3 regions of the Vibrio sp. 16 genome follow, and region 2 is predicted to be linked to each of the others. Evidence: predicted binding sites of a transcription regulator. Region 2 holds the regulator's gene; each other region holds the start of a gene.
What was found. Region 2 encodes CRP, which controls carbon source genes, mostly activating them, when cyclic AMP is high. Its sites were predicted from a motif close to TGTGANNNNNNTCACA; they were not measured.

Region 1 (3,288 bases), 1.2 Mb from region 2:
ATGGCAAAACCATTCGCCATTGCATGTTTTTAATGGACGAGATAGCCATCGCTTGGCTGATTGAGTCTGGACGCGAAGACGTCAGCGATGAGTACCATATGAATTGGCAGCAAGTACTTGATAGCATGGAAGTGCTCACTCAGCTTAGAATCTCGATTCAAGACAGGAGCTACCCAGAAGGAGAACTGCGCGTGAAATACTACTGCGACAAAACCAAGCGCAAGCTCAACCAGCTCTCCTTGGTGAGTCCGCTATCGGTTGCGTCTCCGACAAGCTCCAAAGCCATGCATATTCTCACTGAAATCCACGCCAGTGACACAATTACCGCAAGCAATGATGACCTGTACCAATTAACGACGGATATCTCATTAATCATCTCGCAGGTATATGACCAAATGCTATCGGAGATGACTGAAAGCCTCTATCAGCCACTGCCTAAGATAACGCTCGCTTAATCTCTGCGACTTTAGGGCTCAGGCTTATCTCTGCTTGAGCCCAATTTCTCACTATCCACCATGCCGCAACTTTGCTAAAGTCCTCCCCGACAAAACCTGGTCAACTCGACCTCATAGACCTAAGAGCACCCACTGTGACTAACAACGAAATCCTGCGCCGTATCCAACATTCATTGAATCTCAAACCTGCACAAATCGTAAAAGCGTTTGATCAAGTGGATTCACCTATCACACCAAACCAAGTCAATGACTGGTTAAAAGCTGACTCTGATAAGTCGGCAACGAAAATGAAAGATAAAGAACTGGCGCTATTTCTAAACGGATTTATCAACCTAAAGCGTGGGAAAAAAGAAGGCGAACAACCTAAGCCTGAACAAAAGCTAACCAACAATATGATTTTTATGAAGTTGCGTATCGCGCTTAACATGAAAGCGGAAGATGTACTAGACGTACTGGAGTTAATGGGCGTGAGCTTAAGCAAATATGAGGTTGGTGCTTACTTCCGCAAACCGAACAATAAGAATTACAAAGCGTGTGAGGATCAACTGCTGTGCGATTTCTTACACGGCGTGCAGTTTACCAACCGCCCAGATTCAGAAGAGTTTGTTGCGTAACTGCCCGCTGAATTTGAAGACTAAAAAACCTCAATCTGGCTGACCATGATTGAGGTTTTTTCTATTGGGTCGCGTTAACTCGCGCAAACCTTAAAGCATTTTACGAGCCGCTTCTACAACCACTTTGATTGAGCGTGCTTCAGTCTCTTTTAGCGTTGAGTGATCTGGGATCTCTTTCTGCGTACGGTTGATAATAACGCCCGCGACACAGCCTGCTTTCAAACCAGAGCTTGCACACATAGTAAGCAGCGTTGCTGACTCCATTTCAAAGTTCAGTACGCCCATGTCTTGCCATTCTTGCATCGAACCTTGGAAACGCTTAACAACGCGGCCAGAGAAAGTGTCGTAACGCTCTTGACCTGGGTAGAAGGTATCGCTTGAAGCAGTAACACCCATGTGTACTGTTGCGCCAGACTCCTCAACCGCGGCTTTCATCGCTGTAGCAACTTCAAAATCTGCTACTGCTGGGAACTCCATTGGAGCGAAATGCAAGCTCGCACCATCTAAACGAACAGAACCCGTCGATACGATCATATCACCCACGTTTACGTGAGGCTGAATCGCGCCAGTTGTACCAACACGTAGGAAAGTACGAACACCAAGTTGAGCTAGCTCTTCAACTGCAATAGATGTAGAAGGACCACCGATACCGGTTGAACAAACGACAACTGGCTTGCCTTCAAGCTCAGCTCGGTAAAGCGTGTATTCACGGTGACTTGCTAGAAAAACAGGGTTCTCCATTTCTTCAGCAATTTTTTGAACACGCGCAGGATCACCAGGAATAATCGCTAATGTTGCACCAGCAAGATCTTCTTGGGTAACACCTAGGTGGAATACAGCTTGAGACATAGGGGGCTCCTTATTGAGGTGAAATCCGTTCTTTCTTCGAACACCGGTTTCACTCTATAAATTCATCGGGTACAGGAATACTCTAACCAACTCCTCAAAAATAAAGAGTGACACAACTCACAACTACATGAGTAACAAACTATGACATTGCAAGTAAAACCGGTTTGCATCACACTTTTTAGCAAATTGGCGACGTAAGTTGCATAAAAAATAACCCTCTCATCAAATGGGAGGGTTATTGTGCGGATGAATGAAACGGGGATGACTATGCGTCTTGGCTCGATTTAAATTTAAGCAACCTTAACGCATTGAGTGTCACGATCGCCGTCGCGCCACTATCTGCTAACACCGCCACCCAAAGTCCCGTAATACCAAGCAAACTGGTGATAAGAAACACACCTTTAAGACCCAAGGCTAACGCAACGTTTTGTCGGATATTGTTAAGTGTTGCACGTGAGAGTTCAATCATCCCTGCCAACTCCAATAAACGGTTATGAGTGATCGCAGCGTCTGCTGTTTCCAATGCCACATCGGAGCCTCCGCCCATCGCAATACCAATACTGGCGGCTTTCATTGCGGGCGCATCATTGATGCCATCCCCCACCATCGCCACGTTGGCAGTTGCCGAGAGTTGCTCAACATAAGTCACTTTATCTTGCGGCAGCAGGCTTGCTTTGTAGTCAATATCGATCATTGAACTGATCGCTGAGGCACTTCTGGGGTTATCGCCCGTCAACATGACAGCGTTAATACCTAACGCCTTGAGTGCTTTGACCGCCTGAGCTGAATCATCACGCAGCGTATCTTGCCAAGCGATGAGCCCAATCACTTGGTTCTCTCCAGCAGTCGCAACAACCACAGTCTTACCTTGCGCTTCCAATTGACCAATCAGGTTGTCAGTATTAGGGTCGAGTGTCATCGTCAGCTTACTTGGCGCAATCACTTGGTAAAGAATCCCCTCGATATAACCTTGAACGCCACTTCCTACCAGCGCTTGCTTACTTTCTGCTTCGACAATGTCAATTCCGAGAGAATCTGCTTTGCGTACCACGGACTTTGCAAGAGGATGGCTTGACCCAACTTCAATCGCCGCCACTTTTCCAAGAAGTTGTTGTTCGCTCCAGCCGTTTAGAGGCAATATGTCCGTCACCTCAGGTTGGCCTTTGGTTAAGGTTCCAGTCTTATCAAACGCTACCGTTTCTATTTTGCCCAACTGCTCAAGTGCTGCGCCACCTTTGATCAGCGCCCCTCGACGAGCCGCCGCCGCGAGACCAGATGTAATGGCCGCAGGTGTCGATATCACCAAGGCGCAAGGACATGCAATCAGAAGCAGCGCCAGCCCGCGATACACCCATGTTTCCCAAGGCTGA
Region 2 (3,288 bases):
CCAGAGACATTAGAAAACTTGATTCGTGAGTTTGTCCTTAGGGAAGGAACCGACTACGGAGCGGTAGAGGTGTCACTGCAAAGCAAGATTGACCAAATTAAGAAACAGCTCGAGTCGGGTGATGCGGTCGTGGTTTTCTCCGAGTTACATGAAACCGTCGACATTCAACTCAAAAACAAATTTTAGAGAACTGCATACAATGACGGTTTACTAAAGCGTGCTATAGTGAACTCCGATTACAGGAACGTATTCAACGACAAGGTTTGTCATGTCAGCAAAACATCCAATTATTGCCGTTACCGGTTCTTCTGGCGCCGGTACTACCACTACTTCAGAAGCTTTCCGTAAGATGTTCAATATGATGAACGTCAAACCCGCATGGGTTGAAGGCGACAGCTTCCATCGCTTCACACGACCAGAAATGGATGTGGAGATCCGTAAGGCGCGCGAGCAAGGCCGCCATATTAGTTACTTTGGCCCACAAGCTAACGACTTTCCTGCGCTAGCAGAGTTCTTTCGTAAATATGGCCATGAAGGTACAGGGCAAGTTCGCCGCTACCTGCACACCTTTGACGAGGCAGTGCCATACAACCAAATGCCTGGCACCTTCACCCCTTGGCAAGACTTGCCAGAGAACTCCGACGTTCTTTTCTACGAAGGGTTGCATGGCGGCGTCGTCGATGGCGATGTTAACGTTGCCCAGCATGTGGACTTCTTGATTGGCATGGTTCCAATCGTGAACTTAGAGTGGATTCAAAAGTTTGTTCGAGACACACGCGATCGAGGTCACTCTCGTGAAGCGGTGATGGATTCGATTGTTCGTTCGATGGACGACTACCTCAACTACATCACCCCACAGTTTTCGCGCACCCACATTAACTTTCAACGAGTGCCGACCGTCGATACATCCAATCCTTTAAATGCAAAAGGCATCCCGAGCTTGGATGAGAGTTTCGTGGTCATTCGCTTGCGCGGAATTAAGAACGTCGATTTCCCATACTTACTGGCAATGATTGATGGTTCATTTATGTCGCGACATAACACCATAGTCGTGCCTGGTGGCAAGATGAGTTTTGCGATGGAATTGATCGTTCGTCCTATCCTTCAGCAACTCATCGAAACAGGAAAAATTGGCTAGAACTCACGGCTAGAACACGATTACTTTTCATACCGTGATCATGTGCACAGTTTTGCGTAGCAAAACCCAAGTAGGACCCGATTAAAATCAAGAAATCGTTTTCGAAAAAGGATACTATTTGTAACCGAAACACAAGTTGGCTTGCAGCATTTGTAAAGTGCTCTTATCCTAGTAAGCCTATTTAAGGCTTAGCTAAAACATGGAAAGCGGCAAGCGTACCCTGCAGAGGAAGTGAGATATTATGGTTCTAGGTAAACCTCAAACCGACCCAACATTAGAGTGGTTCCTTTCACACTGTCATATTCATAAGTACCCATCAAAAAGCACGCTAATTCACGCGGGCGAGAAAGCTGAGACGTTGTACTACATCGTTAAAGGTTCAGTTGCGGTTCTTATTAAAGACGAAGAAGGTAAGGAAATGATCCTTTCTTACCTAAACCAAGGTGACTTTATCGGTGAACTTGGTCTATTCGAAGAAGACCAAGAGCGTACCGCATGGGTTCGTGCTAAATCTCCTTGTGAAGTAGCAGAAATTTCATTCAAGAAGTTCCGTCAGCTAATTCAAGTAAACCCAGATATCCTAATGCGCCTTTCAGCGCAAATGGCAAGCCGCCTTCAAGTGACAAGCCAAAAAGTGGGCGACCTTGCGTTCTTAGACGTTACTGGCCGTATCGCGCAAACGCTACTAAACCTAGCGAAGCAACCAGATGCGATGACTCACCCAGACGGCATGCAAATCAAGATCACTCGTCAAGAAATCGGTCAAATCGTTGGCTGTTCTCGTGAGACAGTAGGTCGTATCTTGAAGATGCTAGAAGAGCAGAACCTAATCTCTGCTCACGGTAAGACAATCGTTGTTTACGGTACTCGTTAATCTCGATTAACTGCTGAATTTTAAAAGCCACCCATTGGGTGGCTTTTTGTTTATGAGCAATACAAACTAGGTAATCCCTGTTCTAACTTACCCATTGGTGCTTTCAAAAATCTTATCAGCAGACGCCGCAACAAACCCTGGATAGAGCTCGCCGTTGCTCATTGGATAACGCTTGGCAAACTCATAGAAACCACCCGGGATAATCTCTGTGCCTTCAGTAAATTGCACGGGGACTTTGTCTGCCATAGTGGATGACTGTTCGAGCAACACATCAGGAGATCCTTTCACCTCACCACCAAACTCATTGATGGTAAAGCCTGCATCACGCAGATGGTTGTTCACATCAACCACTTCGTTAAACGCATTTAACTGATTAACGCTCACAGTAAAGTGGTTTGCACCATAACCATGGGCAGCTAACCAAGAAGCGTATTCACTCTCTTTTGCCAACGTCTGGAAATCAGCGTAGCTAAGATCCCACAAACGTCCGCCATACAAAAACTCTGGGCTTTGCAATTGAGAGGCGTCTACCTGCTCAACCAGTTTAGCCACGATAGCCTGCAACTCGGCTGAACACTCATCGACTTTGAGTTCACTGATGAATACTTTCGGTTGCGTTGGATCTGGATGTTCAAAATGCTTGGCGACTAACTTTTTGCTCTCAAACACATAGTCACCACAAGGGGTGTAACCAGCATCAAGGAATGGTTGAGCCAGCGTCGCAATGCCTAACGGCTCAACATTGAAGGTGCGCAAAGCAATATGGTCGTTGATCAATGCTTCGTCTTCTTGCAGAAGTTGATGCACTTTTTCAGCAGAGGGACATAAGCGTTGAATATAGTCATTCCATAACGGTTGGAACAAAACATCTGGCGTCATAACGCCTCCTTGTATCGGGGTTGTTTACGTTAAAGAGAGCTTTATTAGTATTGTTTTTCGATATAAAAGAGGCCACCTAACCAAAATGTGTCCAGAAAATCTGATTAGGTAGCCTTCAACCTGTGACGTTTAAAGTGCCTTTCGGCTGAGAAAGGCAATAAGGGAAACCTTAGTGGTTTATTATGGTTATAGATCTAACCCTGGGCTTAACGTAGCAGGCAGCAATGTTTCGCTGCCTTCCATCGAAGCCATTGGGTAAGCACAATAGTCTGCGGCATAGTAAGCGCTTGGACGTAAATTACCCGATGCGCCTGGACCGCCAAATGGTGCATCACCACTCGCGCCAGTGAGCTGACGGTTGCGGTTTACGATACCCGCACGGATATGGTCAACAAAG
Region 3 (3,288 bases), 440 kb from region 2:
GGCGGGAAACCTTAACGCATCTTCTCGATGATTTCTTCTCGGTAGAATTAGAAGGTGAAGTTGCATTAAAGTCTATTCGCGATACGTTATCGGCGTTAAAAGAACAATTAAGTGACGCCGCGTTTGAACAAGATCTAACCCCTTCGGTTATCACTCAGTATTTGCAAAACAAGCTTTCGGGGACCAGAGTGAGCCAGCGCTTCCTCGCGGGTCAAGTGAACTTCTGTACCTTGATGCCGATGCGCTCAATACCGTTTAGAACGGTCTGTTTGCTGGGCATGAATGACGGTGTGTATCCGCGTTCAATGCCACCTGAAGGTTTTGATTTGATGACAGGGCGAGCAAAGCCCGGCGATCGATCTCGCCGAGATGATGACCGCTATCTGTTCTTAGAAGCGATGCTCTCTGCGCAGCAGACGTTATACATCAGCTATGTGGGACGCTCGATTCAAGACAACACTGAGCGCGTCCCTTCGGTGCTGGTCTCAGAGTTGTTGGAGTATTGCCATCAAAACTACTGCTTAGAAGGCGATCAGGCACTGGCGTGCGATGAATCGGGTGATCGTTTGTTGGCTTCCTTAATCTCCCATCATTCGATGGTGCCGTTCAGCCCAACCGCATTTATTGGCACGCAGCCAAGCTATGCGAAAGAGTGGTTACCCGCGGCCAATCGGCAAGGGCAGCAAAGTGGTCTGTTTAATCGCCAGCTTGAAGATTATCTTCTGGATGCCACTTACCCACTGGAGCTGGATCTCGTTGAGTTGCAGCGTTTCTGGCGATTGCCTGTGCAATATTTCTTTAACCGCCGTCTAAAAGTGATGTTTGAGCCGCCATTACCTGTTATGGAAGATGATGAGCCATTCGTGCTTGGAGGGCTAGAGAGCTACCAAATTCGAGACAGCTTGCTAGCTGCGTTATTAGAGCCGCAACAAGATAGCCAAACCGTGATAGAGCAATTTATCGCTACCCAACGTGCGCAAGGCAAATTGCCCGTTGGCGCATTTGGCGATATCGAGTTTGAAACCAACCGTGTCCAAACCGAAGAGTTGGTCGAGAAGATTGGCTTCTTGTGCCAATCTGCCGCTGACGATCTTGAAGTCAAGCTTGAGTTTGATGTGTTAGGAGAGAACAAGCCCGTGCTGTTTACTGGTTGGCTTACCCAGCTTTATCAGTCGGGGCTGATTCGTTTTCGCAGTGGTCAAATCCGCTCACAAGATTACCTGTCGGCATGGATTGATCACCTTGCTATGTCTGCAATGGGGCATGCCAAGCGAACGCATATGATCGGATACGATCGCAAAGAAGGCGTGGTGCATTTAGTTTACCCAGCAATGGAAGATGCACAGCAAGCGAAAGCTCTGCTGGCTGAGCTCATTGGCCTGTTCTACCAAGGGATGACCGAGCCTTTGTGCTATTTCCCGAAAACGGCATTGGCTTGTATTGAGGCTGGATTTAGTCGAGGGAATTGGGTGGACGATGAAGAAAAGTCACGCAAGAAAATGGCGGACGTCTTCAACGACAGTTATATGGCGACTGGTGAAGGCAACAATGCATACATTTCCCGGATTTGGCCCGCTTGGAACGAAGAGTTGGCGACCAAAGCTCGAGACATATCAGTAAGGGTGATTCAAGCACCAAGGCTCATGGTGAAATCAAATGATGAGTTGGAATAAGAAAGTAGGTGGCCGCCAGTAAATCATTATAGTGTAGGGCGTTCGCTGTACGGCCACAGGTCAGAGGGACCATGATTCGGTTGGTCTCTTGCAGCACAGATGGCTGCTCAACACGTGGGGCGCATACTAACGGTTAGAATAATATTCTGCTGTGAGAGGGATCGCATAAAACTCTCACTTTTAAAGGATATTTATTAATAAGTCGCATTTTTAAGCCGGGATCACAGTTGGTTGTCGGCTTTACATTCAAAGGGCAAATATTCTATGACTGCATCGTCTATGGTGACTCCGCTAAATACCATGACTTTTCCTCTTCATGGCGCACGTCTGATTGAGGCTTCTGCGGGTACAGGTAAAACCTTTACCATCGCGGGTCTCTATTTGCGGTTGTTATTGGGGCACGGTAGTTCAGAAACCCAACATCAAACTCCGTTAACGGTCGATCAAATTTTAGTTGTAACGTTTACCGAGGCGGCAACCGCGGAGCTACGAGATCGAATTCGAGCGCGAATCCATGATGCTAGATTAGCCTTTGCCCGAGGCCAAACTCATGACCCTGTGATTCAGCCCTTGCTTGAAGAGATTGACGATCACAAGCAGGCGGCTAACATTCTTCTGCAAGCAGAACGGCAGATGGACGAAGCGGCGGTCTACACCATCCACGGCTTTTGCCAAAGAATGTTGACTCAAAACGCCTTTGAATCTGGCAGTCGATTTAACAACGAATTTGTGACCGATGAAAGCCACCTAAAAGCGCAAATTGTTGCCGACTACTGGCGACGTAATTTTTATCCTCTGCCGATTCAATTGGCAGGTGAAGTGCGCCGAATTTGGGGATCGCCAGCTGCATTGCTGTCGGAAGTGTCCAATTACCTAACCGGAGCGCCGCTTGCATTGTCGGTGAAAGCCATGCAGGGCAGTTTAGCGGACCTTCATCAACAAAACCTTGCGGCGATTGATGCGCTTAAAGCGCAGTGGCGATCTGGACAAGATGACTATTTAGCGTTGATCAGTGAGTCTGACATCAACAAGCGTAGCTACAGCAAAAAGTCGCTGCCAGCATGGCTAGAGGCCGTCAATGTCTGGGCCAGCACTGAGACGGTCAGTTATGACTATCCTGATAAGCTGGAAAAGTTTGCCCAAACCGTATTGATAGAAAAAACGCCGAAAGGCAGTGCGCCGCAGCACGATACTTTTATCGCGATTGACGATTTTCTTGCCAATCCAATCAGCTTAAAAGCGCCGATCTTGGCGCACGCGATTGAACATTGCCGCGAAATGCTTGCCAGCGCGAAACAGCAGAAGCAGTGGCTATCATTTGACGATTTACTCACCCAGCTATCGGCATCGATAGACGGTGATGAAATGGGCTTACTTGCTGAGCGAATTCGCACCTTGTATCCGGTAGCGATGATCGATGAGTTTCAAGATACCGATCCACTACAATACAGCATTTTTAGCCGAATCTACCTCGATTATCCTCAGTTTGGCTTGTTTATGATCGGTGACCCGAAACAAGCCATCTATGGTTTTCGCGGCGCTGATATTTTTACTTACATCAAAGCAAGAAATCAGGTCTCTTCCCATTTCACCTTGGGCACTAACTGGCGTTCGA

Region 1: the regulator CRP is predicted to act here: its motif matches at 2,025-2,040, upstream of udp (uridine phosphorylase).
Region 3: the regulator CRP is predicted to act here: its motif matches at 1,824-1,839, upstream of recB (exodeoxyribonuclease V subunit beta).

What each region holds. Positions count from the first base shown of each region.
Region 1 covers NZ_OY808997.1:1,598,187-1,601,474, forward strand. Annotated here, with positions in the region: gene U9J37_RS07025 (hypothetical protein) at 1-455, shown strand, start outside; gene U9J37_RS07030 (YehS family protein) at 590-1,069, shown strand; gene udp (uridine phosphorylase) at 1,160-1,918, opposite strand; gene U9J37_RS07040 (zinc/cadmium/mercury/lead-transporting ATPase) at 2,184-3,288, opposite strand, start outside.
Region 2 covers NZ_OY808997.1:2,776,350-2,779,637, reverse strand. Annotated here, with positions in the region: gene U9J37_RS12725 (YheU family protein) at 1-186, shown strand, start outside; gene U9J37_RS12720 (phosphoribulokinase) at 269-1,138, shown strand; gene crp (cAMP-activated global transcriptional regulator CRP) at 1,380-2,012, shown strand; gene U9J37_RS12710 (DUF1338 domain-containing protein) at 2,100-2,891, opposite strand; gene astD (succinylglutamate-semialdehyde dehydrogenase) at 3,078-3,288, opposite strand, start outside.
Region 3 covers NZ_OY808997.1:140,356-143,643, forward strand. Annotated here, with positions in the region: gene recC (exodeoxyribonuclease V subunit gamma) at 1-1,673, shown strand, start outside; gene recB (exodeoxyribonuclease V subunit beta) at 1,938-3,288, shown strand, end outside.